Regions from separate parts of the Paenibacillus sp. MAHUQ-45 genome, predicted to be linked through region 2. Evidence: riboswitches for the same ligand, from Rfam matches in the RefSeq annotation. Region 2 holds a riboswitch; each other region holds the start of a gene.
The links. Region 2 has a riboswitch for cobalamin ahead of AC3Y23_RS21425 (energy-coupling factor ABC transporter permease). Riboswitches for the same ligand answer to the same signal wherever they lie in the genome.

Region 1 (9,791 bases), on a different contig from region 2:
CTACAGAGTCTCCTTTCCGCAACGAGTTTTGGGATCACCACGGGGATGGCATTTACGTAGACATCGTGTCCGGCGAGCCGTTGTTCAGTTCTGAGGACAAATACGACTCCGGCTGCGGCTGGCCGAGCTTCACCCGTCCGATCCGTGATTATTCTGTCAAGGAAAAGACCGACCTCAGCCATCTGATGGTCCGTACGGAAGTCCGCAGTAAAGAAGCCGATTCTCACCTCGGCCATGTATTCAACGACGGCCCAGGCCCTAACGGCCTGCGCTACTGCATCAACTCCGCAGCACTGCGCTTCGTGCCCAAAGAAGATCTTGAGGAAGAGGGCTACGGGGAATATCGCGTACTTTTTCCGCAAGCTTAACGTAGGGAGTAGGAGTAGGGCTTGAGCATGGTCAGGGCTTGAGTTTGAGTTTGGGCTTGAGCTTCAGTATGGGTCAGTGCTTCAGTATGGAGCCGAGCTTCAGTATGGTCTGAGCTTCAGTACGGTCTGAGCTTCAGTACGGTCTGAGCTTCAGTATGGGTCTGAGCTTCAGTATGGTCTGAGCTTGAGCATGGTCTGAGCTTAAGCATGGTCTGAGCTTAAGCATGGTCTGAAGCTTCAGTTTGAGTCTGTGCTTGAGCATGGGGCCGAGCTTCAGTATGGTCTGAGCTTGAGCATTATTCTAAGCATGAGCACAACTAAAATTTTCGACATATAAGTTCAGGAGCTATTAAGCTGTTCACAACCACCATCTAGTACGATTAGCTGATCGACCTTTATGTCTTAACAGTAGTACCAAAACAAAGCCGCCAAGCCTCACGAAACACGTGAGACTTGGCGGCTTTTTAGTCTAAATGCGCGAACCTAGGAAATCTGTGACTTTATATATGCGTATATGGATGTATAGTAATATAGATTTTCGTATTTTATTGTAGGATTGGTTAAGTGTTTGGCGAATTCATTGAGCAGGCATGAAAATGGTGAAGTGATACAGATTCAAGCTCGGGTTCGGGATACGAAATTTAGGATTCTGTATTCCGAAAACAACCTCTACTGAAGATCAGCCCCGTGCTGATGAGCTAACTGGAAATTTTCAGACTGTTGAGAAAGTTGTTGTTTTAAGAAAATCCATAATTAAACCCTTGATTAATGAACCTATCTCGAAATCAGGACTGGTTCTTGTTCCAGCTGGTAACGGACCTCAGATCCGTTATTTCCTAACAACTGACCGTCCCAGAAAATAACGGACTCCAGAGACGCTATGAGCAGAAATCGGGTGTAAAATCCACGTTTTGGGAGGAAATAGCGGCACCTGAGTCCGTTACATGTTCCAGAAGCTGCTTGATGTGTAAATAACGGCGCTGGGGTCCGTTAGCCCCCATGCATACGTCTCCAACCTTCTGAAGCAGTGGTTTTGACATGCATTGATGATGAAGCTGAGCCTGATTTATAAGGCTATTTCGCATCAACAATCGTAGAGAATGGTGTTTCTCGACAGTCTGAGTTTTTCCAGTTATTTTTCAAGTGAGCATGGTCTGATCTTTGTCGGCTAATTCTTCGTTACTGTTTTATCCCTCAGCCTGCTCTCCGTTCGGCACAACACTCAACAATGTAGCGTCTTATATTCCAACTTAGCTTCCGCAACATAAATAGCAGGTCCACGTCCCAGGTACAAATTTCTCACCCTCATACTTTACTTTTTATCCTGGTTGTCATTATCACGACTGTCAGTAGGATCAGCACCGCCCTGTGTCGATTGCGGATCTTCCGATTGCGCATGCTCTACCTTTGGCTGCGCTTGCTCCGCTGTTGATGAGGTCTGCTGAGCCTTGGGTAGTGCTTGCTCCACCTTAGGCTGTGTCTGATCCACCTTCGCTTGAGCCTGTGGAATCTCCGGTGACGGTTGCCGGATTTCCGGCGCATTCGGTTGCTTTCCTCCCAGCTGCCGATTGGCGTCTCGAATCAACTGGGATTGCTCGTCGTGGCCACGCTGTCTTCTTTTACGGAAGGCGAAGACGATTATCAGAATAATGGCTGCAGCTATCAATATGGGCAGGGCACCAGCTAGGATCACCACAATCCACTGAAAGGTGACGGACAATGCATTCAGACTGCCACTCAGCGCCTGTGATGCGCGTGTGCCAAGTGGATCCTGACCCTTTTTCTTCATCACATCTAAACTTGCGTCCGTTTGGTACAAGCGCAGCTCTACAGTTGAAAACGAAACATTCTGATCAATATAACGCATTCTCCCTTTTATCCGTTCAATCTCCTCCTGGATGGAACCCAGTTCGTTGGCAAACGCGACAAGGTCGGCGGGCTTGGTCGCTTTTTTCATAAATTCGGTGTATTGAGCTTCCATCATCTGCTTAGCCTTCAGTCGGGATTCAAGATCTACGTATTCTTCAGACACGTCCTGCCCCTGGATACTACGCTGGAGTTTCACATGCTTCACTTTCTCAAGATTACTCAGAAAAGACGAGAAGCCGGATGCCGGTACTTTCATAATGAAATTCCCACCTTGCTCGTATTCAGACATATTCTCATCAAATCCAATGATATAGCCTTGAGCAAGAGTAACCATATTTCGTACTTCTGTCTGAGCCTTGGCGTAGTTGTCCACTTCCATGTTCAGGTTGGCTTTATAGATCAGCTTCTTGTTCAATCCAGCTACAACATCGCTGCCAGTAAACCCGGCACCCGTTTTCCCGGTATCCACTGCCGAAGAATCTTCTGCGGAATCCGTACTACCAGCTCCTGATTCTCCCCCGGCTTTGACAGCCGAATCAGCATCGACACTCGATTTCTCTGCTACCGGAGATGTATCACTAAGTGTCTGACTTTCAAACTTACTCACTGAGTTAGCCGTACCCGAATCCGCAGCCACATTGTTACTCTTGTGATCAGCCGAGCCGCAGCCCGTGACGACAATAACCAGAATCAATAACCATACTCCATACAACCCCCATTTTCGCATCATCAAACCCCCATAATTTAGTAGAATACTTCTATGTATCCCTGACGATTCCAGAAGATGGAATGTTGCATGACTATTAAATGTTTTGCATATATTGATCCAGAGTACCGGGTAAAAACAAAAAAAGCAGTACCCGGATCTGGATACTGCTGTTTGCGAACAATCAGTTTGTTTGGTACAATTACGGTGTCTTAACAGACAAATAACACCAAAAACCCTCACATCCATTCAGATGAGGGCATGGTTCTGTTCGGACAAGCTCCACCTTGCCGAGCAGGGCATTCCATTTAGCGATGAAGTCATTTTACTAAAGGGGAGGTGAACCCTTATGGCAAAAGACGTAATCTGTGAAGTCAACTCCTGCACGCACTGGGCAGCGGAGAACAAATGTCAGGCCGATTCCATCTTCGTTGCTTTCCACAGCTCCAAGGAACCAACACGTGCGGAAGAAACTGATTGTAAAACATTCGAGAGCAAGTAAGCTATTCAGAAGGAACCCTCCACGGTTCCTTCTTTTCTCATTTATTCTATCAAGAATGAGAATTATTATCAAGTGTATCATTAAAAAAAGAATCCCTAATAATGAAGGTGTCCCAAACGCCAGGAGGTGTATGGTACCCCTTTTACAATCTATACAACCTTGCTTACTACTGTAGGCTCTTGCTTGTCTGCTAACTCTTGCCCACCTGATGCATTCTCTCGCTCCCCTGTTGTATGTACTCGATTGTATCTGTTCCTCGCCCACTCCATGCTCTGACTCTTCTGCTGTGCCCATACTCGCCTTCCCCTACGCCCTTACTCACCTGCTGGATGCTCTTACTCCCCTTTTTCACTCCCTGCTCACCTACTGGTGTTCTGCGAAAATAAAGTCGTAGACTGCCTCTTTTGTTGTTCAATTATCGTTTCCCGTTAGCTTAATTGGAAAAAAATAAAATTATAACGCTAAGCATGCGCTAGTACAGGTACACAGAACTTTGAATTTTTATCTATGGCAAAGTTAGCCTTAATAAATAGCATATCGTCATTATTATCCATCGGCTCATACTGAGCTTTCTCAGTGAATTGATCTGGTGTGAAATGAAATTGAATACTCTCTGTCTGTTCATTAGCAATTCGGTTAAGTAAACTATTTATATGAACATCATCTTGACTAACTATATCGTATAGATGAAGCGTATGACCTTCTTGCTGATAGACGATAATAGCTTCGTCCTCTTGCGAGTAATAAATTGATTCGGGAAACACATTTAAAGCGTAAAACATAAAAAGTCCTTGGTTATTGCTAACACCAAATTGTCCTGAAATAGGTTTGCGGGACAAAACCATTCGTTTGATAAATTCCAAGTCTTCTTCATTGGAACAATTCAGCTTGCATATGGTGGAATCCTCATTTGGAACGGGATTAAATTTCAATTTGAATTGCGATTCACCAAAGGATTCAAATCCGAATTTCGGATAAAAGTTAATCGCAGTACTATTAGCGAATAAGAAGAAGATATCACATTCTTGCTCGTAAATATTAAGAACATGATTCATCAATGCTCTAGAAAGCCCTTTTCCCCTGAAATCAGGGTGAGTAATAACTGTTCCAATTTGAATCGCTTTCTTGTTTAACCCATTAATCACTACGTCCATTTTGCTGACAGAAACATTAGCGATGACTTTACTATCTCTAAGAAATGAATAGCAGATATAACGATCATCCCAGAAACCTTTCTGATACCAAACTTCAAAGTTAATATCAAAAGCTAAAGTCGTTAGTTGATTAAAACTATCTCTGTAAGCCTTATTATCTTTGTAAGCGGAAACTAGGTCTATTCCAACTTCTATATTTTCATTTAAAAACACAAATATACCCCCTATCGTATTTATGATAAGTAGCTTCAATTTTACCACATCAAAGCACTATCGGTTACAGTAAATAACAATTATAACCAAACTCCCTATTGGCTTAATGAAGCATCGTCAGTATAATACTTTATTTCCTCCTTACAACCGGATGCTCATACTTATCCACCCAACGCCCTTACTCTCCTGCTATATGCTCTTGCTCACTTCCCGTTTGGCTAGACTCAACCAGCTAAAATGGTCTAAGCGAACCGAGCCAGTTCTAGTTCCCCAATAAAAGAAACCAGCAGGCCTCCCCACGAAGAGAGAGCTGCTGGTTTCTTTTATAGTTCTATATTGTAGCCTACAGCGCTACATTTAAGCTTTGCTTACGCTAGTCTTTGTTCTTGCGATCGAAGCAGCCTCAACCATGTTGCGCAGGGCGCTTTCGGTTTCTGCCCAGCCGCGAGTCTTGAGTCCGCAGTCCGGATTGATCCAGAACAGTTCTGGGTCCAGTACACGCAGAGCGCGGTCGATGTTGACAGTCATTTCTTCTACAGCCGGTACGCGCGGGCTGTGGATGTCGTATACGCCAAGGCCGATGCCTTTGTCGTAGTCTTGCTCCTCGAAGCTTACGATCAGTTCGCCGTGGCTACGGGAAGTTTCGATGGAGATAACGTCCGCATCCATATCGGAAATGGAATCGATCATGTTGTTGAATTCGCTATAGCACATATGCGTATGGATTTGCGTCGTATCTTTGACATCGTAAGTGGAGATACGGAACGCTTTAACCGACCAATCCAGGTAATGCTGACGGTCTTCTGGCTTCAGCGGCAGACCTTCACGAATCGCAGGCTCATCCACTTGAATCATTTCAACACCAGCGTCTTCCAGTGCCTTCACTTCATGACGCAATGCAATCGCGATTTGGTTCGCCACTTCTTCACGGCTCAGGTCATCGCGGACGAACGACCAGTTCAGGATCGTTACCGGTCCAGTCAACATGCCTTTTACCGGAAGCTTGGTGCGGGATTGTGCATAAACGCTCTCTTTAACTGTCATTGGCTCGATGAAAGCAACGTCAGCATAGATTACCGGTGGCTTCACGCAGCGGGAGCCATAGGATTGCACCCAGCCATTGCGAGTGAACAGATATCCAGCCAGCTTCTCACCGAAGAATTCAACCATGTCTGTACGTTCAAATTCGCCGTGTACGAGTACATCAAGTCCCAGCTTCTCTTGGAATGTGATGACTTCGTCGATTTGATCGCGGATATATTGATCATAACGCTCTTGGTTCCATACACCTTTACGCCATTTGAGACGTGCTTGACGAACTTCCGGTGTTTGCGGGAAGCTTCCAATCGTTGTTGTTGGCAGCAGTGGCAGGTTCCATTTCTCTTGTTGTACTTTCACGCGCTCTGCGAATGGCAGGTTACGGTTTGCAGGAAGTACAGCCAGCTTACGCACCTCTGCAGCGATATCTTCACGGCCACGCTCAGGCAGCGCACGGAAGGTAGCAAGCGCATCGCGGCTAGCTTGCAGCTCAGCAGCAACTGCATCACGGTTTTCCAGTGCAGAGCTAATCAGCTTCAGTTCAACCAGCTTCTCGTTTGCGAATGCCAGTGCGTTCTTGATTACCGATTTTACTTTATCTTCGCCTTCTACGGTTACCGGTACATGCAGCAAGCTGGAGGACGGTTGCAGGAATACACGATCCAGGCTAACATGAGTCGCCAGTTTGTCGAGCAATGCCAGCTTGGCATCCAGGTCGGAGCGCCAAATGTTACGGCCGTCGATGATACCAACGCCAAGAATCTTGTCTTCCGGCCAGCCAAGACGCTCGATCGACTCGAGGTTTGTACCGCCATCGTGCACGAAGTCCAGACCCAGACCTTGTACAGGCAGCTTGAGCAACGCTTCAAGCGGTTCAGCAGCTTCGAAGTAGGTTTGCAGGATGATGTTCAATCCAGGCACAGCTGCAGCGATTTCTGCATAAATCGACTCAAGCAAGCTGATGTCTTCATTGGTAAGCCCAGTTACAACCGCAGGCTCGTCCACTTGAACCCACTTCACGCCTTCTTGCTGAAGCTCTTGAAGCAGTTGTACATATACAGGCAGGAAACGCTTAGCGATTTCAGCTGTTTCAGAAGACTGGAAGCCTTTGGAGAGCTTCAGGAAAGTGTACAGACCGATGACAACCGGCTTTCCTTCGATTCCTGCTTTCTCTTTGGCAAAACGATATGCTGCAAGTGGCTTGTTTTCGGTCAAACGCGGCGTTTGATTGCCGATCTCCGGAACGATATAGTGATAGTTCGTGTTGAACCATTTTGTCATTTCGCAAGCAGTGGCTGTAGCATTACCACGAGCCATTGCGAAGTAAAGATCCAAGCCGATATCTCCGCCGTCGTAATCATAACGTGGAGGCACAACGCCGAACATTACGGCTGCATCCAGGACGTGGTCGTAGAATGTGAAATCATTGACCGGAATCAGATCAATGCCAGCTTCCTTTTGAGTTTGCAAATGCTCAAGCTGGATTCTCTCCATTTCGGAGCGGAATTCCGCTTCATCTTTTTGACCAGACCAGAAGGTCTCCAGGTTCTTTTTCCATTCGCGGTTCTTCCCGATTCTCGGGTACCCGAGGTTGCTCACTTTTACTGTTTGCGTCATTCCTAGGTTCCTCCCCTATCTCACTAATAATCTATATACGTCATGTTTTATACCCAAAAAAGGCGTCTCTCCCTGTAAGAAGTCAGAGGGAAAGACGCCCTAGTATTATACATACTTGTAGCTGGTCTAACACCATCCTATCTTCCGTAGGTAAAGCTGTGCTGTCGAAACAGGCAGGTCTCCTGGCTGCGGCGTCTACATCTTCAGCCGTCTTCCCGAACAGCATATGCTGCCAGTGACGAGGGTTGCTGAAGACTCTTCCGTTACAGTGGCGGGACCGCGTCGGTCTTGCACCGAACTTCCCTATTAAGCCATCCGGTATGTCTATCATCCGGCAGGCACCTGTATCCGTTATTCAGTTTCGGGAATGAATATAACGTCATGATACTGGAATACCAAGTAAACCGCAATAGATTATGAGTGTAACAGTTATACGGAATCCTTATAGCCAGTTAGAAGAAAATAATATACACCACTGCTGCTAGCACAATTCGGTAGATAGCGAAGGGCAGCAACTTAACCCGATTGATCAGTTTCAGGAAGAAACGCATCGACAATAGGGCGAAGACAAAGGCGCTGATGAAGCCAGCGATGAAGAACGGCAGCGACTCCATCGTGAAGTATTGCCAGTTCTTCATTAAAGAAATCAGTGTAGCTCCGGCCATGACCGGCACGGCCATAATGAACGTGAAGTCGGCTGCTGCCCGGTAGCTCATCCCGAGCAGTACGCCCCCGGAGATGGTTGAACCGGAGCGGGAAAAGCCCGGCCACAAGGCGAAGCACTGCATCAGTCCAACGCCTAGCGCTTGTTTGTAAGTCACTTGATCGACCGTTTCAGTCTGCACCTTCTTCGGCGCAAAACGGTCGGCACAAATCATGAATACAGCACCTATGACGAGTCCAATCAATACAGTTGCCGTCGAGAACAGATGGTCATCAATATAATTCTCTGTAAGTAAACCTAGGACCGCGGCAGGAATCAGGCCGATCAGCACCATACGAAGCTTCAGATGCCCTCCTTCACCGGAAGACTGCTGTGGCTGTCCATCCTGTATAGGCTGCATTTCTTTGCGGCTGAACCGCTTCAGACCCAGCAGATCAATGAATCTTTTCCAGAAAATAACGACAACCGCCAGGATAGAACCCAATTGAATAACTACTTTAAACGTATTCGCCGTATGTTGGCCCAGAAACGCCTGTGACTGCAGCCACATATCATCCACAATAATCATATGACCTGTAGAGGATACGGGAGCAAACTCGGTTATACCTTCGACGATGCCTAGAATAATTGCTTTAATAATCATGAGCAGGTCCATGTTACATCCTCCTTAAATTTTTATGCAGATTGCGCAGATAGCGACTTCGGATGAAGAAGAAGTAGAGTACCTGTGCGACAAAATAAACCGCCAACACCGCTCCTGTCTCCGTCACAATCGACAGGTAGAACAAACGCTGCAGCGCAATAAAAGCAAACAGACTATGCAGTATAGCCAGTCCAATTGGCACAAAGAACATCAGGGACATCTGAAATGTCACAATTCGGTCCAGTTCCCGGTCCGTTAATCCCATCTTAGCCAAGGTGGAATATTGCAGACGATCATAATCCAGATCCATGTACAGACGGAAATAAAGAAAACTGCCAGCTGCAATGAAGAATACTGTGCCCACAAGCAAAGAAGCGAACAGCATTGTACTGTACAGTGTCTTGTGGATCTCAAACAATGTGCCGCTGACCGCAATCGCATAAGGGTAATCGGCCTCGTACGCCTTCTTGCCCTTGACGGAAAGATCAGTCGCGATTCCAACTGTCTGCAGCAAATCTGCGACATAGAATCCTGTGTACTTATCTGTCTGCACGGGGTGGATAGTGTCATATAGCTCATCACTAACCACAATGCCGCTAAAGTCACCCCCGTCAACGCCGTTCAGCATCGGGAGCAGATGGTTCGCAATCGGTAATTCCTCCGTGTAGCCGATCTCCCGAATTATGCTCCCCTGCCGCAGTGTATACGTAGCCTTGACTCGTTCACTCGTCAGACTACGATCCCGCTGGGAACCGATCATAACCAGTCCGTCATGCCCTTCAAGCGGACCTTCGAACGAACGGAAGCCAGCCTTCAGCAGCGCCTGCTTATAAAGGCTGTAAGAGATCAGCGGTAGCAGCCGGGTCCGATCCGGGCCAGTCTGCGATATCACTTCTGCATATTTAATCGGAATGCTAAGTGTATCAAAGGGCAGACCACGGCCTTGGAGCTCTCTGCGAATGCTATCCAGGTGCTGTTCTGTTTCTGCCGCGCTTTCCGTACTTTTAGCCACATAGC
Region 2 (9,791 bases):
TTAAGCATTTTTTGTCATGAGAAGATTTGCGTTCTAGTTTCCTGGGATTTATAAGACGAGCAATGTTAGAAGGTTTAATATTACTTTTCATCTCGATGACTTTGAAGACGAATTGTATAAAATCATATAATTTTTCCCTAATATGTCTGTGTATCTGTGAATTTGTTAGAATAAGATTAATATCATTTGATGAGCACTCATAAATTTCTTTCTTTATAAAGTTAACGAGTACTTCTGTTGTTTTCACGAGAGTTCTGATATAACTTGTTATTGTGTAAGACTGATTTCCTGGGCGTTGGAGTTTGTCTGATATGAATTCTGACCAAAGTTTCTTGGTTATTGGAGGAATATGGTCTATATCAATTTGCAAAACCTGTAATTGCCTATTGAATTCATAAGGTGCATGTGTGATTGTTGACTCAAAGATTAAGCTCTTTCTAATTTGGCTTTCCATATAAAAGTTATGAACATCCTCTTTTTTGTACAACCATTTACCACTATTGCGAAAATGCCAACTAAGGTAGGGAGGTATTTCGATTTTTTTTATAGAACTAGTTTTATTGAAAAAATCCCTGTTTTTATCTGGATGTAAAGTATGAATATCTAGAAAGCTGTAGTAATTTTGACTGAGTATTTGAAACTCATATTCTTGACGCTGAATCAGTGTAGCAACATCTTCTTTCTTGAAATATTTTATATTACCTTTTTTTAAAGATGGGGAAAGGATATTCTGTTTTACGATAACCTTAAAATACTTCAGTGATAAATGTGCTAATTCCATAACTTGATTAGACATAAGATATCCATCAACATTAAAATCTGGAAGTTTTCTATCTGTTTTAGGCTTAAAATTATGTATTGCTTCCATTAAATCGTTTCTACGGACATATCTAGCTTTTCCGGTTGAACCTATCGAAAATATTTTTAGCAACGGTCGTCTCTTTAACCAATGACTGAAAATAGTTCGGTCGGGCGTACCTTTTATCTCCCTGGCTTCTTCTAACGTAATGAAGTCACGCTGAAGCTCTTCAAATTCTCTTCGATTAAAAAAAAGTCTCCTGTCAAAAGCTCCATACAAAGGTTCCCTGATTTCTATTACTCTCATAAAATTTTTTTGGTCAAAATTTTTATTTTTATCTTCGTAAGTTTTTACATAATTATAAAAAGCTTGGTTATCAAGATGGAGTGCTTCAAATACTTCTTTGAAGTAAATGTACTCTTCATGAAATTTATTGAATTCATCAAGTGCACCCTTCATTGACTCTTTGCATATCAAGGTGGGAAGGCCGCCGCCACCTTTTTCTATCACTATTAGCTTTCTTGCTTTAATCAAGCGATCAATCATTCTCGCTGAAAAGCCTGTTTGTCTTGATACTTCCGCTATTGATATCATTGTGTCTAAATCACCTCCGTATTCCAATCCTCTAAGAATGCTCGACTCTTTTCAGCATTTATTACAGCTTGAGAAAGCTGAGTAATGGCTCTATTCATTTTCTGCATACCTGTTAGTTCTTCAACGTATACCATAACAGAGCTATCAAAAGTATCACCTCGGGCATTAGCTGTTTGTCGAACATTTAATCCCAAATCATCTAAACAAATATTTGTAAAAACCCCCCTTAAAGTATGAGTGTTAAAAACTTTGGAGGTTAAATAAGTGTACTCGTCAAAACGTTTTTGTATTAATAATCGTTCAATAAATTTAGAAACAACGCGTTTGAATTTTTCTTCATAAGTTTTTCCCGTCATTGGACTACCAAATTTATTAACAAAAAGTGCATCATCCACTGGGAATTTCTTGGGTGCTTTACGTGATTTTATAGAATTTAAATGTCCAAGATACAGTAGATTCATATATTCACTAGGTATAATAATTTGATGACGACATTTCTTTACTGCTTCCTTTGACAGATTTCTCTTATCTTTAAATAAATGTTCTTGCCTATCATCAATATCTACAACTAATGAGTTACCAGAATACCTTAAACTGCTAGTTACTAGATTTACCACTTCACCTCTTCTTAGCCCCCCAAATCCCTGTAGACCCAGTCCGAAGGCGATGTCTTTACACGACTTTAAACTTAATGCTGTATCGATAAATTCAACTAGTAATTGCTGTCTGTTCTCGCCAAAGTCTCTTAATTCTTTCTTTGGTGTGGAATTTCGCGCATTTCTATTCATCCTTACAAATGGGGTTGAATATTTTTCGTGTCCCTTTTCGTCTATGTATGTGTTTATAAATAGATTTTCATTAATAATCCCTTGCTTTTGAAGAAAGACATAAAGAGCAATTAAAACATATTCCTTACGATCCACTGTTTCCCTGTTAATGGGTTTACCATGCTTATTTAATTGTATCTCTTGGTTTTGTAGAAACTTTGCCCCATGAACAAAGGAAAGTCCAAAAAGACCGTGTTCGAATAATTCTAGGAAATCCTTCTCTCCCGAATTAGTCATAATCAATAAATAATTTAAAAATTGGCAAACAGTACTCGCTACTTGCCTTTCTCTCTCTAAAGACATTGATTTACTTCTATAATCAATAAGAAATTCGGTGATAGGATGAGGATACGCTATTTTGCTGTAGGTATTAAAAAATGCGATTTCGTAGACTCTAATATTAAATCCACGAGATCGTGAATATTCTTTATCAAGTGTTGTTAACCTATAAATATACTTGCCTGATGTAGTAAATGTCATTCAAAGGCGCTCTCCTTTTTTGTGAAATAAAAACAAAAAACGCATGGAGAAAAAGACGGTCTCATTCGAGTTCCGTTCTAATTTTCTTCATGCGTCGCGTGACCTGAAGTCGTACTGCTAAAGTCTCCCATAGGGTGGAAAAATGGACCGTAGCTACTCCCATATGCTATTTAATGAAATATATATAGATATAATTCTTAAAACCTAAAAGTACTTGAACTTCGTTCTGCGGAGTCTGCCTCGCACTGAGGCTGTAGCCCCTATTTTAATACCAATTCTATGTTTATTCAATATATACACTATTAATTTTCCCAAGATGATATAATATGGGATAAATCCAGATAATAAAATCCTTGATATGAAGGGTTTATTTGATAAATTTTTCGTTTGAAAAAAATAATCCCTGTGACAGGTTATATAATGACGGCTATAAATCCAACCGGGCGGAGCCGCCGCTGGAGCTGATTCCCCAGTTCGATCTAGTGAAGGAAGTTGTAGCAGAGCTTGGCGTACCCAACGTCGGGCTGGTAGGCTATGAGGCCGATGATTGCATCGGTACACTGGCAGCCGGTTATGGTGAAGAATCTGAGGTTTACATTATTACCGGAGATCACGACATGCTTCAGCTTGTTACGGACAACGTGAAGGTCGTGATTATGAAAAAAGGCCGTTCCAACTATAAGGTGTATGATCCGGCGGAACTGCTGGAGGATAAAGGTCTTACGCCTGCCCAGGTCATAGATTTGAAAGGCTTTATGGGCGACACAAGCGACAATTATCCTGGCGTTCGCGGCATCGGCGAGAAAACGGCACTTAAGCTGCTAACTGATTATGGTACGGTCGAAGGCGTTATCGAGAATTTGCAGCTGCTGCCTAAGGGAGTGCGAGCCAAGATCGAAGCCGATCTCGATATGCTGCATCTATCACGGGAACTGGCAGAGATCCGCTGTGATGTTCCGGTGGTCTGCACGTTGGACGAGTGCCTGTGGGCGCTTCAGCATGAATCTGCGGCTCGTAAATTCAAAGAGCTGGAATTCGGCAGCCTGATGCACCTAATTGCCGAGATTCAGGAAGAAGAAGGTATTGTGCAGATCGAGCTTGGCGATTTGGGCTAGAGTAATACAAAGTTAGAGTCTAGTGAAAAGCCCTGCAGTGCAGGGCTTTTTGGTATGCTGCAAGGGAGAGTGGCGGGGGGAATCCGCTAATAACCCAGTTTGTATCGGTATAGATGCGGTACATATGAATTGTGGCTACTTCGCTCTGATTGCATAGTATATTGAGTTCAATGTTTGGACACCACATTTATTTTCCGGGGGTAGCACGCATGAAGTCCAGAAACAGCAATACGTCGGCCTATCTGGCCGCTATTCTTTATGCCTCAATTATTGGTTTTTCCTTTTTGTTCGTCAAAATGACGGTCACCGAGGCCAATCCGCTGGATGTGCTAGCGCATCGCTTCGCTATTGGCTGGATCGCAGTGGCCGTACCCTTTCTCTTCCGCTGGGTCAAACTCCGTTTCACCTGGAGTGATGTTCGCAGACTGCTCCCGTTGGGCCTGTTATCTCCAGTGCTGTTCTTTGCGCTTCAGGCGTTCGGTCTAATGAGTGCTTCTTCTTCGGAAGCAGGCATCATTCTGGCGATGGTTCCGCTGTTTACCGCGCCGATCGCGGCTTTTTTTCTTAAAGAACGAACGAATGTTATCCAGAAGCTGTCCATCCTGCTGTCTGTATCGGGTGTTATTTTCATCTTCGCGATGAAGGGAGGCGCTGGCTGGAGTGGCAATAATGTGGCTGGACTGGTGTTACTGGTGCTGTCTGCACTGAGTATGGCAGGTTTCAGTGTGCTGGCAAGGCCGTTGACACGGAAGTATACGCCTTTGGAGATCTCTTTTGTTACTATGGCTATGGGCTTTATTTTGTTCGTGGCTGCTGCTTTGATCAGGCATGGAACGGCAGGCACACTGAATGTCTTCTTCCAGCCGTTCGCAGATTCCAAGTATTTGCTGGCTCTGCTGTATCTGGGTATCCTGTCTACAGTGATTAGCAACCTGTTGTCCACTTATGCGCTAGCCCGGCTAGAAGCTTCCAAGGTCAGCGTCTTCAATAACCTGTCTACGCTAATCTCTATAATCGCCGGAGCCATGATTCTGCACGAAGAACTGACGGTGGCACATATTATTGGCACCTTCATGATTATTACAGGGGTGCTTGGCACCAACTTCGGAAAGCTTCCTTGGAAGTCCAGAGGTGATGCTGCGTCGCTGAATGCGGGAAAAAGCCCGGGTGCCTGATTTTGAGTAAAGAGCTGATTCATCATCTATTACGGATGGGAACGGCTCTTTTTTTTTGAATGTAAATTGGAAGGAATTCCTAACCCCCACTTTTATCACAGACACGTAATGCCAAGTCCGCTATGATGTACAAGATCAATTAGCGATAAAACAAGGTGCCCTTGGATGCCAAGGGGTAACAGGGAATCGGGTGCAACTCCCGAGCGGTCCCGCCACTGTATAGGAGAGCCGTTCTTCACCAGGTCACTCGAAGCAAGATTGGGGAAGACGAAGAGCCGGCGTTATCATCCGAAGCCAGGAGACCTACCTTGTTTTCGCACACCAAGACTCTACGCGGATAGGAGCGGTGTACGAATTGACGGAAGAGCTGAAGGCGGCAAGCGGCCCATGCAATGGCGGACTGTGGATAAGTTCCCTTTGCACAAGGTGACTGCTAGTTTCTGCTGTCTTGAACGGAGTGAGACTGGAATGTGAATTCCGAGCCCATCCCTCTCTTTCGTAAGCAATGGCGTACATAGATCTCCCACCTGTTAGGGTGGGCTTTTTTGGCTTTCAAAGCTTACAAATGAACTTAACGTGGAGGGAAATGGGATGAAACAACGCAGGATGTGGAGTTTTATGCTGCTGGTCGCCGGATTTACCGTGTATTTGCTATTTAATGAACCGGGAACTGCACAGGCCATGCACATTATGGAGGGATTTCTGCCAGTGGGCTGGGCGCTGTTCTGGTGGGCGGCATTTCTGCCGTTCTTTATTCTAGGAATTATGAGGTTGAAAAAAATGACGAAGGACAATCCGGAGCTGAAGCTGCTTCTGGGCTTGTCCGGGGCCTTCACTTTTGTACTGTCAGCACTCAAGATGCCTTCTGTCACAGGAAGCAGCTCTCATCCGACGGGAACCGGTCTTGGTGCAATTATGCTTGGTCCGCTGCCCATGGGCGTTATTGGCTCAATTGTGCTGCTCTTTCAGGCGCTGCTGCTTGCCCATGGTGGAATTACTACGCTTGGTGCGAACGCCTTCTCGATGGCGGTGGCTGGTCCTTTTGCCGGCTATGCGGCGTACAAACTGATTATGGGGACGACCCAGCGCGAAAAACTCGCGGTATTCAGTGCGGCAGCCATCGCGGATCTTATGACCTATGTGGTCACCTCAGTCCAGCTGGCAGTAGCATTTCCGGCTGCCGATGGCGGGGTGATGGCTTCGTTCATGAAGTTCGGAAGCATCTTTGCCATCACGCAAATTCCGCTTGCCATCAGTGAAGGATTGTTGACTGTGCTGCTCTGGAACTGGCTGAAATCTTATAGCCCGCATGAGCTGTCTTTACTGAAACGCCAAACGAAAGGGGCCCAATCCTAAATGAGTGCCAAATGGAAAAATGCCTGGATGCTTCTGGCAGTCGTTCTGCTGGTTGTACTGCCGTTACTGTTTGTAGAAGGGGAATTTGGCGGGGCTGATGATGCTGCAGAAGGCGCGATCACAGAAATTGATCCTTCATATACCCCTTGGTTCAAGCCGCTGACGGAGCTGCCGGGAGAGACCGAAAGTATGCTATTCGCCTTACAGGCGGCTATCGGTGCCGGGGTGATTGGCTATACGATCGGTCTGCTCAAAGGAAGACAAGGCAAGCAGAAGCTGAATGATCAGAAGAATTGACGCTGTCTCCTATGGCAATGCTTTTCGCAGCCTGTCTCCGATGTGGAAAAGCGGATTCGCCGCAGTCATGTTCGTGCTGTCCTTTGTTCTGGACCCAGCTTTACAACTAGCTATTTCACTATGGCTGATGATCTGGTGCATCTTCTATGCCAAGATCCCGATTCAGTTATACGGGATGCTGCTGGGTTCCGCATTGCTGTTCTACTTGATCAGTCTGCCAGTCCTTGTAGTAGAGATCGGCCGTCCGGCAGCCGGAGAGGCAATGGTGGTAATGCCGTTGCCAGGATCTTCACTCTCGCTCTATATGACGGCTGCTGGACTATGGCGAGGTGGGCTGCTGCTGGCAAGAGTGGCAGCTTGTCTGTCGTGCTTCTTTTTTCTGATTCTTACCACGCCGTTTGGCGAACTGCTACAGGTGCTCAGCAGATTGCGGATGCCGCAGATTGTACTAGAACTGATGCTGATCATGTATCGTTTTTTATTTTTGCTCAGCGACACCGCACATGGCATGATGCTGGCCCGGCGATTGCGCGGTGGCACAAGGGGATTTATGCCCAAGCTGCGAGAGGCTGCGGGGATGGCTGGCGTTTTGTTCGCAAAGACGGTTCAGCGATACCATGGTCTATCTCAAGGGATTTTGACCAGAGGGTTTGCTGGCGATATTGTTTTACCGCCCTGTGAGACCCGTCCGGTTCCGGTTCGGTATGCTATTGAGGCTTACATCGGAATGACTGTATTGGTACTCGTTCAGAGCTGGTTGGCCTGGCGATTGTGAATACCGTTGATCCCATCATTTGGGGTCGATAAAGGAGAATCATCATGAATAACTCAAGTCTGGCTTTTGAGGAAGTGGTGTTCCGGTACCCGGACACGAGGGAGCCTGCATTGCAGGGACTGACTGCGTCCATTCCTAAAGGTTCCAGAACAGCTGTGCTGGGCCATAACGGATCGGGTAAGTCCACGCTATTTCTACACGCGGTGGGTATTCTCCGGCCGCAGCAGGGAGTTGTGAGGAAGGATGAGGCAAGGCTGTCCTATGCCCCCAAAGACCTGGCTTCCCTGCGCCGCAGCGTCGGGCTGGTGTTCCAAGACCCGGAGCAGCAGCTGATTTTAAACACGCCTCTTGAGGATGTATCGTTTGGGCTGCGGGGTTGCGGTATGGCTGAACCTATGATCAAGCTGCGCTGCCGCGAGGTACTGGAACGGCTGAACTTAACAGAGCTAGGAGATAAGCCTATCCACCAGCTTAGTCTGGGACAGAAAAAACGGACGGCGCTGGCCGGTGTGCTGGCGATGGAACCAGAACTGATCCTGCTAGATGAGCCAACAGCTTATCTGGACCCTATGTCCGAAACGCTGTTGCTGGAGGCGCTTGATGATATACATGCCCGAAAGGGAACTACACTGGTCATGGCTACACATGACATGAATCTGGCTTACCACTGGGCGGACTGGATTATTGTCCTGGATAAGGGAATATGCAGGGCGTGTGGCAGGCCAGAAGAGTTGTTTGCCAGCCGGGAGATAATGCAGACCATCGGTCTGGGTTTACCGTTGCTGGCTGATGTATGGCAGAGCTTGCCGCCGGAGCTGATATCGGGGCAGAAGGCGCCCCGGACTGCGGATGAGTTCAAGGCTGCTCTGAGTGCACTGCTTACAAGTATTGAGAGGCGAGGAAGTACGGTAACGAGATTATAAAGGGACGAGGAGAATTATGGATAAACAGGGCAAGCTGCTGATCATCGGTTTTGGACCCGGTGCAATGGAACATATTACGGGTCGGGCACTGGCGGCAATAGAAGAAAGCGAAGCGGTAATCGGCTACAACACCTATGTTGAGCTTATCAAGCCACTGCTGCGGCATCAGGAAATAGTCGGCACAGGCATGACGGAAGAGATCAGCCGGGCGCAGGAAGCTGTACGCAGAGCAGAGACAGGACAGACTGTTGCTGTAATATCCAGCGGGGATGCCGGTGTATACGGCATGGCCGGACTGGTGTATGAGGTGTTAATTGAACGGGGCTGGAACCCGGAAAAGGGGATCCAGGTCGAGGTGATTCCCGGCATATCCGCCATCCAATCATGCTCATCGTTGCTTGGCGCACCGATTATGCATGACGCTTGCACGATTAGTCTCAGCGACCATCTTACACCATGGGAGAGCATTGCGACCAGAGTGGAGGCGGCAGCGGCAGCGGATTTTGTTATCGCGTTCTATAATCCGCGCAGCGGGAGGCGGACCCGGCAGATCGAGGAGGCCCGGAACATTCTACTGCGTTATCGCGAGCCTGGAACGCCGGTCGGCATTGTCAAAAGCGCCTATCGTGATCGACAGCAGACCGTCGTAACCACACTCGAGGACATGTTGGAGCATGAGATTGGCATGCTGTCTACTGTCATTATCGGCAACTCGGCGACGACGGTTTTCGAGGGGATCATGATTACCCCGCGCGGATATGAGCGCAAGTACAGCCTTGGCGCGGAGACACAGGCGCTGAAGCCTCACGAGCGGCTGCGGACCTCGGCGGAGCCGTGGTCATTGACCGCGTCAGAGGGAGTCACCGGGCAGCGGGGCGAAGCCGTTGCTTGTCACCCTGCAGCAGGAGGAGCAACCTGCGCAAAGGCAGTACAAGTAGAGGGCACACCCCAAGTGTTCCCGGCCTTGAAGCAGTCAGCAGCGATAATGGCTGCAGAGGGTGGAGAGGCTGAGGCAAGGATCTTCACAGCGGAGCTGGAAGTCTTGCCTCCAGTGGGCAGCCGGACATTGACGGGGGCTCAGTTGGCGCTGCTTGCAGAAGTGGCGGGACCAGCGGGCCAGGTTACCCATACACGAGAAGGGCATTTCCTGCTCCGCAGCATAGCGTGCCGACCACAAGAGCTTGCCCGCAAGCTTCTCGGGGCAGGAATGCGTGTCATGCAGCAGGGGAGCTTCGTGCATGTGGAGACCTGCGGCTTCTGCGAGGGCCGGAGAGCAGGCGGCCTGGGTGCGGCCATAAGATTGAATTATCTTCTGGCCGGACAGCCGGTGCCAAGGGAACTTAGAATCCAGGTCAACGGTTGCGGGATGACCTGCAATTCTGCAGTGCTAGATGACATCGGGGTGGTCTACTCCAAGGGCAGCTTTGAGCTGTATCTCGGGGGCAAGAAA
Region 3 (9,791 bases), on a different contig from region 2:
AGAATTTGAATAGAAAAGGGAAAAGAACGAGGGCACTAACTTCTCCCCCGTTCCATCATTTTCACTATATGATCCAAAATACTTTTTCAGACACTACCCGAAAGATCCTAAGGCAGTCTTACCGCAACCACCGCCGCCATTTCTCTGGTTACTGGTGCGGATGGGTCAAACGATCCATTGAAGCCAGTCATGTAGCCCAATTCAGACACAGACTGCACAGATCCCAATGCATACATGCTGATCTTCACTTCGTCTTTGAAGCTTGGCTTATTCGCCGAAGCATCAAGCTTGTAAGCTCTGGCAATCATCACAGCCATGTCCTGACGGGTAATCGTGCCGTTCGGATTGAACGTCGTCTTGCTGACGCCATCAATGATGCCAAGCTCTTTCGCCTTGATGACATCCCCGTAGTACCATGCCCCCGGTTTCACATCGCTGAATACCGAAGCTGAAGATGCATCAGCAGGCTGATTACCTGTCAATCGCAGCAATAATGCCGCAAACTGTGCTCGTGTAATGTTTGCTTTTGGCGCAAATACAAGACTGTCAGCACTTACTCCCTGCATCAGCTTGTTGTCAAACGCGGTATGCACCGATTTCAGAGCCCAGGCTGAGATTTGCCCTTCATCGGCAAAGGTCACGCTTGGAACCGGAGTCGTAGTCACCGGTGTAGCTGAGAAGCTATACAACTTGTCTTTTTCATTCAAGAAACGGTCGTAGGCTGCAAGCGCCAGTAGCGCTTGTTCCGTTGCAATGCTATTACTGTTCTTGTCACTCAAAGCATGTGCATAACCGCCATCAGCTTGTCTGAATGTCGCCAGATTGCTCAGCAGACCGCCTTTAGCCTTCACAAAACGCGGATCGTTAAGGCCTGTGCCCACAGCCGTCAGAGCAATTATTACCTGCGACACACTTTCGCTGTTCTCATCGCCGTACGACTTGTAACCGCCGTTCTCCAACTGCTGAGAGGAAAGCCAGCCGAGTGCTTTGTCGATAGCCGCTTTAACGAGCGCTTGCTCCTTGTAATTAGATAGAGCTGTTACGGTCATGGCAGTAATATCAATGTCAGCAGCACCGCCAACTGACAACGGGAAGCCGCCTTCTTTCGTTTGCTGCTTCAGAAGCCAATCCACTAGACGTTCACGTGTCCACTGCGCATTTACAGGTACATTGTAAGCGCCGCTGTCCAGTGCAGTCAGGGCGAAAATCACGCCGTTGCTGCCTTGAGCCGTCATGTTAGCATTGTTGTAAATTTTCTCAATCAAATTATAACCGCTGATGCTTTGCGGATCACTGCCCAGAGCCGCTGCAGCCAACGCAATTCGTTCATAATCGGTCACTTTGCGGAACTCGCCTTTAGCCTCAGCCAGTTGAGCTTTCAGGCCGCTCAGGTATGAAGCTGGCACTGTGTTGCCAGAGCGTACCAAACCGATGGCTTGCCAATCACTGATTGCTTCTGCGGATGTAATGTATTTTACAGCCCCGGCAATATCTTTCTTAATCTGATCTTGCTGTGGCTCCCATAGACTGCGGTCAATGACTGCATAGTCGGTAAAGTGACTAACTTTTCCTGTAACAATGCCAGTCTTCGCATCTACCGTAGTCGGAACTGGAATCCATTCATTAGTAGTCTTGTTCAGCCAAGCCATAGTCAAGTTATCTAGATGGTCCGTAGTAACAGGTACTCTAATGGCCAGATCCACCGGCTTCGCGAACTTCGTGCCATCCGGAGTAAATTCATACAGTCCGGATACCAGTTCGGAACGACTGGATGAGAGTTCTTTTACATTAATCGTAACACCACTGGACACTGCGCCAGCCGGAATGCTTAACTGCACTTCTCCGGCATTATCCTTCAATGTCGCTGCTGCTCCGGCTGGAATCGCCTGTGACAAGGACACTGTATTAGCCGCCAAAGTCTGCTTTAGTTCCGCTGCCTGGGCAGCCGTCATTTTTTCATTGGCATTGCTTACGGTTGTAGTCTGTCCTACCTTGTTGAGCGGCAGAGCATTATCCGGGCTGATGACAACCGCAGTGCCCGTTCCTGGAGTACCGGTGGTTGGCCCCTTCGGATCGTTCTCAAAGGATGGCTCACCCAAATCGACTCCAAGATTTGTTGTATAGCGCCAGGCAACCGTATCCCCATCTGCAAGCGTAGTATAGGCACCTGCACTGTAGTTCGGGAATACTCCATTGACCGAGTACATCCAACCGCTTTTCTCACCACGGTCGAACTCTGCCAAGCCATCAATTGATCTGACATATAAACTCATGCCGGAACCGGTAGCAACCACCTTACCTCCCAACTGACGAACCAGTAAGCTATAAGGCGTATCACCCGGGTTCAAATTGACTGTTGTGCTCGGAACAATTGTACCGCGAATGGCATCGCCTTCCACCAAGAAGGTGACCTGCGATTTTGCAGGTGTAGGCGTTGGTGTTGAAGTACCGTTATCCTTAGCAACGGATATTGGGCTTACCGTTCTAACCACTGTTGGAGCAGCATTTTTTTGGTAGCCCGTAACTTCAATTTCATAGTCACCGGCAGTCTTACCGGAAACAAAGGTCGCTTTGCCATCATTATTGGTGGTTACTGTTTCACCTTTAATCGTAACCTGAACACCCTCAGCCGGCAGGATCAGACTGCCTCCCGTGTTCCAATCATCGACAATCTTCTTTACCAGAATAGTAAATGGCTGTCCGGAAACAGGCTGCTTTGGCTCCGCCTGGATGGAATCAATAAAGGAAGTGACTCCGAAATCACCATAATAGAATAATATCTGTTCCCCACTCTGAAGTAAGTAATCCGCTGCCCCAACATTCGGAAGGGTCCAGCCTCCATCTTTCTTCACAGCATAGAACCAGCCATCCCAGCCACCGTATTGTCCCGCTTCTATTTCTTTAATCGCAGAGACATACTCTCCCATGGGACTGTTCGTAACGTCCAGAGAGAGATTACTGGTTTGCGCCAGTTTTCTCAAAGCCTGAAGCGGACTCGTTGCATCTACCGTGCCAGAAGCCAAAGGACCTTCCGGACCTTCAATAGCTATAGAAGAATGAGCTTGTGCTGCTACGCTAAACTGTGATTGAACTGGTAACACACTTGGTGCTGCACCTTGACGGTAACCTGTAAGCTCCACATCATAAGTGCCTGCAGGCAGGCCAACAAAACTGGCTTTCCCCTCACTATCTGTTGTAACCGCATGATCCCCAATAGCTACCTTTACCCCTGGGGCAGGCTTGCTAACAGTCTTGGACGGTGTCGTGTTCCAATCTACCGCATCATTATAGACCTGAACCGTAAAGCCTTCTCCTGGAGCAGGGATGGCCGGCAATACGTTTACATGATTATTCAGACTTGTATCAGCATCGCCGTAGAAAAATAGAACTTGTTGGCCTGCATTAAGAGCATAATCAGCAGCATCTACATCCGACACTCTCCAGTGCCCGTCTTGTTGGAAAGCATATTTCCAGCCGTCAGAGGCACCGTACTGCTGCTGCGAAATTCCGTTAATGCCATTAAGTTTGCCGTTTTGTATATCCAGCGGTATATTATTAGCCTTAGTGACCTCTACCAAAGCCTTAAACGCCGTTGGCGCTTCCACAGCCCCGCTAGTGATCCTTCCTTCAGGGCCTTCAATTGTAATTGAAGCCTGAACGGCCGGTTTTTGTGAAGCCGGTTGCTTTAAGTTATAGAACTTATCTCCTTTAAGGAACAGTTGATAGGAGATTAGTGCTTGCAGTGCCTGTTCAGTTGCAATGCTATCAGATGTTCCTGACATAGCATGACGGAAGCCGCCATCAGTAGATTGGTAAGCTAACAGGTTGGTGATAAGGTTGTGTTGGCCCTTGGTGAACTCTGGTCCTGTCGGGTCAATACCAGCAGTAGTCAAGCCAAGAATAGCCTGTGAGTTAGCCTCACTACTCACGCCCCAACGGCTGTCATAGCCGCCGTCCTTGTTCTGATTCTTGGACAGCCAATCAACGGCACGCTGGCCTGCAGACTCGACTTCAGGAAAGCCGTTGTAAGTGTAGAGAGACTGTAAAGCCATCCCCGTTATATCTGCATTGGAACCAAAAGCCGAGAAGACACCTGACGGATCTTGTTTCGAGATGAGATTATTCGCAATCCGCTCTTTGCTCCAGACTGCATCATCAGGCACATTATATTGTCCGGCTGTAATAGCTAGCAATGCATATATAGGGCCATTTATGCCTTGTGCCGCTACGTCCTTGCTATTATAAATCGGCTCAAGAAGATTATAGCCGCCGAAGTTGGTTGCATCACGACCGATTGCCGTAACAGCCAGAGCCAACCGGGCATACGTGGTTACATACGGAGGAGAAGAAGCAGTCATCGTACTCTTCACGCTCTTCTCAAGTCCGGTAATATAACTATCCGGTATCTTAATTCCAAGCCGCCCGTAGCTCATCGCAATCCAGTCAGAAGTATATCCTTTATTCTGTACATACTTTATAGCGTCTGTAATTGCCTGTTGAACATCTACCGGTTCTTGTGCAGCCGCAGCAAACGCCGCTGCGCCGTAGGTAGCATCTGTTACGCTAGTTTCTGTAACTCCTTGTCCAGTAAGGCTTTGCTGTGCTTCGGCGAAGGCTTGTCCTGCCGGCACCAGCGAAGAGCCAAGAATGGAGATGACCAGCAGTAGTGCCAGTCCAAGCGCAAGCGCTCGGGATGATAACATTCTTTTCATCATGAACCTCTTTTCCTTATAATTTGGTTTATTCTGGTAAAAAAATAAAACCACCCTATTATGAAGGGTGGTCAGAACAAACTTAGCTTGAGGGCAGACGTACGGGAATTTCTTTCCCGGAGTACAATCCATCTGCAACTGGTTCCCGACCTCACCCCCCGAAGGCATGGGAACACTTTGAACAAGGCAGGTCTCCTGGCTCATGCCTCATCGCTTCTTTCCGCCTTCCCGACTCCTTTATAGGAACAGTGGCATTTGAAAAGTCGCTCCGCATCTACAGTGGCGGGACCGCGCCGGATTTTGAACCGGTCTTCCCTTTTAAGCAAACTCAGATATCTGAGTCTGCACCTTCTTCATTAAATATACTACTATTAAATTTTAATATTCCTAATAATAGCTATAATCCCCCGGTATGTCCATAGAAAAACTGCCAGAATCGGTATTGTTCCATATTGACAGCGAAAAAAACTCCTGAATGCTGTATAGCCATAACTTGTCCAAGTCATAACTCAGCAGCTGTTCAGGAGTAGCAACTATTTTTTCGTTTTTGGTTTTGTTGTAGCCGTCGGCTCAGGGCTTGGGTCGTCCTTCACCGAAGACTCATCAGAGGTTGGTGCAAGAGCCTTGTCGGACAATTTCAGCTTATAGTCCCCAGCCTCAATGGTGTCGCCCGGTACCAGCGCAGCCCCAGGCTCCAGCGCAAGGGTTACCTGATATTGGCCCTCTTTCGGAACTACTTGTCCACTTTCTGGCGTAAGCGAAGGTGAAGCGGCAGGATCAATTGTTGAAGAAGACTGCTCTTGCTGATTCGCAGCATGATTAGCTTGATCAGACACTGCATCCTTGGCATTAGCAGATGAATGCGGAGAATTATCCGTTCCCGTTCCATCTGCATTTCCAGTTGCATGGTCAGCAGCAGAATTTTCTTGCCCGGAGGAAGACTCTAAATCCGATGAAGGCAATGAACACGTACTAGTCGTAGCTGTTACTTTATACGTACTCTTGGTGTCATCGGTATTGAGCAGACTAATCTCAGCCGGCTTGAAGCTTTCGCAATCAGCAGCAGTAGGGAAAATAAACTGCAGCTTGCTACCCTCCTCCTGCTCTCCGTCAGGTGCCAGCAGATAGGCCATGACCGGCCGCTGGTCGGTACCAGCAGTTTGGGCCGGACTTGGCTGCGGACTAATCTCCGGTAGGGTACTATCCTTCCCGTCCGGTCTCAGCATGCTAACAGCTATAATTGCAATTATCAGGACAATTCCAATCGCGAGCCCCGAGATCAGGATTTGAAATCGGCTGCGGCTGACCCACCGCGCCAGCGGTGAAGCCAATTGGGAGCGGGCTTCATTATATACATTTTGCAGAGCAGGATGTGCAGCTGCAAGATAGGATTTGCGGAATTCGCGATTCTTGAATGCTTCTCGGTCATTACTGAGGAAATATTTCAGAATCGCTCGGCGGTACCCCGGCTGCAGCTTCTTGTTCGAGATTACAAACAATGGATTGCCTTGTGTCCAAGCCAGGAAGCGGTAGACGGTCTCTTTATCCGAACCTGCTTTCTGGTTAACCAGCTCCAGCAGCGCTTCGTAATCCAGCGGTCCCCCCTCACGGCGACTGCTATAGTAAAAGCCCAGCGGCAGCCGTTCGAAAGGTTCAACGGACCTCGCCTCCTTCAGCCAGCGCCGTCCAAGGAGCTGCACATCATCTAGCTCCTTTGGAGTCAGTTCCGCGAAGATTCCTTCATCCGGCTTCTCTTCCCCGAACCAGCGGTAAGCGGCCCGCAGTGCATTCTGCTTCTGCTTGCTGATTTGATCCAGCGGCGGATACCATTTAGCAGCACCCTTCGGATAACGCAGGAAGGCAATATCCAGTAGCTGTTCCTTTGTTAGTTCCGCCAGGGACAAACGGTTCAGCAGAAAACGGTCAGCGGCTGCAGCCAGTCCGCGCAGAAGTTCAAGCGCCTCAGGCTGGATACCACCGCTGCGCCGCCGTTCCTTCTCGGCTTTCTCCACACGCTCATGGATCCCGGCCGCAGCGGCAACAGGATCGGCTTCACGCTGAAGCTTTTCCAGCAAATAATCCTTGGTTTTGTCCTCAATAAAGGCCTGCTGAAGCACCTCGGGCAGCGTACGCCCCCAATAGAGGACAAAACCGGCAATATCCGCTGCCGATGTGGCGGCAGCCAGACGATTCTCCAAATACGGCTCCAGAAGCTTCCGGCGAAAGATCGGCTGGGCCAGCACTTTTTTGAAAAAGGCCGCACTCAGCTCTTCTTCACTCTCGATAATGGTATACGCTGCCTTCAGGTCGTCCTCGCGCCCTTGGTTGCTGTTATTCAGCATCCCGTTAATGAAATAATCGACGATACGGTCCCTGTAATTATGTCCCGGCAGCACATAGTAAGCCTTGAAGCTCTCCATTACCGCAGGTATCAGTGGCCCCCCTTGCCTGATCAGATCATATTCACGGTCAAATCGCTCTAGAAAAATATCATTCAACCGGACTCGCGACTGTAGCGCGCCATCCCCTTTGAGATAATCAAGCAATCCACCGAGAACGGCATATTTGTTCTGTTCATATAAGCTTTCATTGCCTTGTTCAATCTCGTAAAATACAGCCAATTCGTTATATAGCCCCAGCGATAGCTTGCGATCCAAGCTTTCCCCGTCCAACATCCGGTCGGCAAATTGACCAAAGTCATTCATGCTACTGCCGCTGCTCGTCACCTTCCAGGCCAGATCAGCATATGGCTGCCGTGAATCCCCGAAATCGACATTACTGCTGCGCCCGGAGACGAGGTCGAACGTAAAATCCTTCTCCACAGTGCGGTCGCCGGGGCGAAGTGAACCTTTCTCTACAAAGGTCAAATGAATATATTTGCGGCTCTTTGGCTCATTGGCGTACGTAATGACACCCAGTCTGCGACGGAACTCATTGGGTAGTGCGCCAAAAATAACCTCTGTTAGCTCTGCTGCCCGCTTCGACAGCTCTCCAATCGGTACATCCAGCGACACATAGATCTTCTTCTTGCCGGCCACGGAAGTCATCACCGCCTGCAGCAGTGCCTTGAACAAGCCCTCCCCAATGTTCAGAGAAGATAGCACTGTCACAGGGTCGACCTGTGTTCTCCCCGCCACCAGAATAGAAGGCAGCTCTGGCAAAATGCCACCCAGCTCACCTGTGTAACTCTCCGCAAAATCCGCATGCAGCCAATCCCCATAACGCTCTACAATCTCTTCTGCACGAGCAGCCGGAACAACAAAGTTATGGGCGAAAAAAGCACTCCGCTGCCCCGTGAAATCTGCCGACTGATAGCGGCTGTTGCCGATGACGGTCTCCCCGTTCTCCGTATGGAACAGGTGTAGGGCCGAGGGGTAGGCTGATTCGTCCTTCTCCCCGCGCGCCGTAAGTTCCGCCGGAGCATCATAGAGGCAGAAGGGATGAAGGATTTTTTTGATAAAACCGCCGTCCAGCCCTTCCGACTTTGCTACCGTATCGAACCCTTCTGTGGAGCGAAAAATCCCGCGCCGCTCCCGGGTGTACATCTGCTGAGTGATCATCGCCCCTGAATGATTCTTCACGGGCCGTCGCTCCCCTCGATGTATTTCAGCTTGTGAAGCAGCCAGATGAACGGCTCGTCCACCCGAATCGGGCTGACAACTCCTTCAATCTTCTGATTCACAGGATTGCTGCCGAGTGCGGATACGGCAAAATAAGCAGTGTTGGAGAAATACACATCCATCGTATCCTTGAACGGGCGGTCCACCTTGCCGATAAACCGGCGAATTTCCCCGTCAATGTTGTGAAATTCGTCCAGATTTAACGTTTTACGATGCACATAGTTATTGAAAACGTTGCTGTTGGACTTGATGTAATCGCCGTCTTCATCTTTTAACGAATGCAGCATGTCGCTCTTCGCAAGAACGATTGCGGTAGGAATGTCCGTCTTGCTCTTCTCCTGATAAGCAATAAAATCACCGAACATGGTCAGCACAACGTCGCGCGGCTCATCATATTGCGAGACCCATTCCCCCGGACGATCGCCCAGGTTGATGCGAATCTTCTCACGCACCGAACGGATTTGTAGCGGATCGACCATAAACAGGATACCCGCAGAGTTCTTGATATGCTGTCCGTGCAGCCCCAGATAATCCTGATCGACCATACCTTCACCCGCAACATCGAAGAAGACCAGCGTCAGCGGTGGTTTGCTTTCATCCTTGAAGACAAATTGGAAGATGAATGGCTCCTGCATCTTTTCCTTCTGTGTCGAAGCCAGCAGATCCCCGCGTTCAAACAGCGGCTCTTCATAGAGCGTGCGGAACTTGCGGCTAATCTCGGCATTCAGCGGCATGCAGGCAGCATCAAAATGCCCGGCCGTGGTGTGCTGGAGCGTATGAATCAACGCCGTCATGTACACTGACTTCCCTACTTGGGAAGCACCGATAATAGAGATAATATTGCTTGGTACCTTGCCTGCTGTGACCGGAAGCTCGTTATGGCAGGATGGGCATAACCGTCTACGTGTAAGCACCCCATAGCGGTCCGTCAGACCAGTGAGCACATTGTCTGTGTAATGATGATATTCCTCAGGGATATCGGCTGGACGAATAATAGCCTCAATGTCATCCACAGTATCCAGCCCGAAGCGTTCACGGTATTTATTGAGCGCATCATCCTCGCCAAGAGCGTAATTCTCATCGTCCTCCCGGCTATGCATAGCCCGAAAGACCACGTCCTCCGGCGCAAATTTGGTAAAGCAGAAGGGACATACGATATCGTAATAGAGCGGTCGCGGCTGCGACTGATTCTTTTTCATAAAGCGGCTAAAAAAAGACATCTTTCATCCTCCTTAAAGCTTTACGCAGTAAAGCCCGTTTCGTTCACACTGGCCAGCCTGGACTGCGTGAAGTATTGCAAATCACCTTGCTCCTGGTGCAAAGCGCCTTACTCCGGTACCAGTTCATAGACAAGCCCATACTTCCGTCCATCTGTGAAAAAGATACGTACAAAATCATCCTTGCCGATCTCAATCGGCGGAAGCTGGTTACGTCCGGCGGCAAAGTCCTGTACGAACGG

Region 1: linked by a shared signal. The riboswitch ahead of metE (5-methyltetrahydropteroyltriglutamate--homocysteine S-methyltransferase) and the one ahead of AC3Y23_RS21425 (energy-coupling factor ABC transporter permease) in region 2 are both predicted to bind cobalamin.
Region 3: linked by a shared signal. The riboswitch ahead of AC3Y23_RS26260 (S-layer homology domain-containing protein) and the one ahead of AC3Y23_RS21425 (energy-coupling factor ABC transporter permease) in region 2 are both predicted to bind cobalamin.

The regions. Positions count from the first base shown of each region.
Region 1 covers NZ_JBYUPV010000001.1:623,422-633,212, reverse strand. The annotation lists gene msrA (peptide-methionine (S)-S-oxide reductase MsrA) at 1-368, shown strand, start outside; gene AC3Y23_RS02825 (DUF4349 domain-containing protein) at 1,681-2,964, opposite strand; gene AC3Y23_RS02820 (DUF1540 domain-containing protein) at 3,293-3,445, shown strand; gene AC3Y23_RS02815 (hypothetical protein) at 3,636-3,860, opposite strand; gene AC3Y23_RS02810 (GNAT family N-acetyltransferase) at 3,907-4,812, opposite strand; gene metE (5-methyltetrahydropteroyltriglutamate--homocysteine S-methyltransferase) at 5,170-7,467, opposite strand; cobalamin riboswitch at 7,623-7,828, opposite strand; gene AC3Y23_RS02800 (undecaprenyl-diphosphate phosphatase) at 7,920-8,786, opposite strand; gene AC3Y23_RS02795 (FtsX-like permease family protein) at 8,788-9,791, opposite strand, start outside.
Region 2 covers NZ_JBYUPV010000010.1:227,796-237,586, reverse strand. The annotation lists gene AC3Y23_RS21445 (hypothetical protein) at 1-1,393, opposite strand, end outside; gene AC3Y23_RS21440 (hypothetical protein) at 1,399-2,700, opposite strand; gene AC3Y23_RS21435 (5'-3' exonuclease) at 3,072-3,815, shown strand; gene AC3Y23_RS21430 (DMT family transporter) at 4,025-4,990, shown strand; cobalamin riboswitch at 5,127-5,315, shown strand; gene AC3Y23_RS21425 (energy-coupling factor ABC transporter permease) at 5,582-6,346, shown strand; gene AC3Y23_RS21420 (energy-coupling factor ABC transporter substrate-binding protein) at 6,347-6,643, shown strand; gene cbiQ (cobalt ECF transporter T component CbiQ) at 6,627-7,418, shown strand; gene AC3Y23_RS21410 (energy-coupling factor ABC transporter ATP-binding protein) at 7,463-8,341, shown strand; partial or broken gene cobJ (precorrin-3B C(17)-methyltransferase) at 8,358-9,189, shown strand; gene AC3Y23_RS21400 (sirohydrochlorin chelatase) at 9,327-9,791, shown strand, end outside.
Region 3 covers NZ_JBYUPV010000017.1:29,327-39,117, forward strand. The annotation lists gene AC3Y23_RS26260 (S-layer homology domain-containing protein) at 108-4,703, opposite strand; cobalamin riboswitch at 4,881-5,079, opposite strand; gene AC3Y23_RS26265 (GAP1-N2 domain-containing protein) at 5,246-8,293, opposite strand; gene AC3Y23_RS26270 (TRAFAC clade GTPase domain-containing protein) at 8,290-9,552, opposite strand; gene AC3Y23_RS26275 (beta-mannanase) at 9,660-9,791, opposite strand, start outside.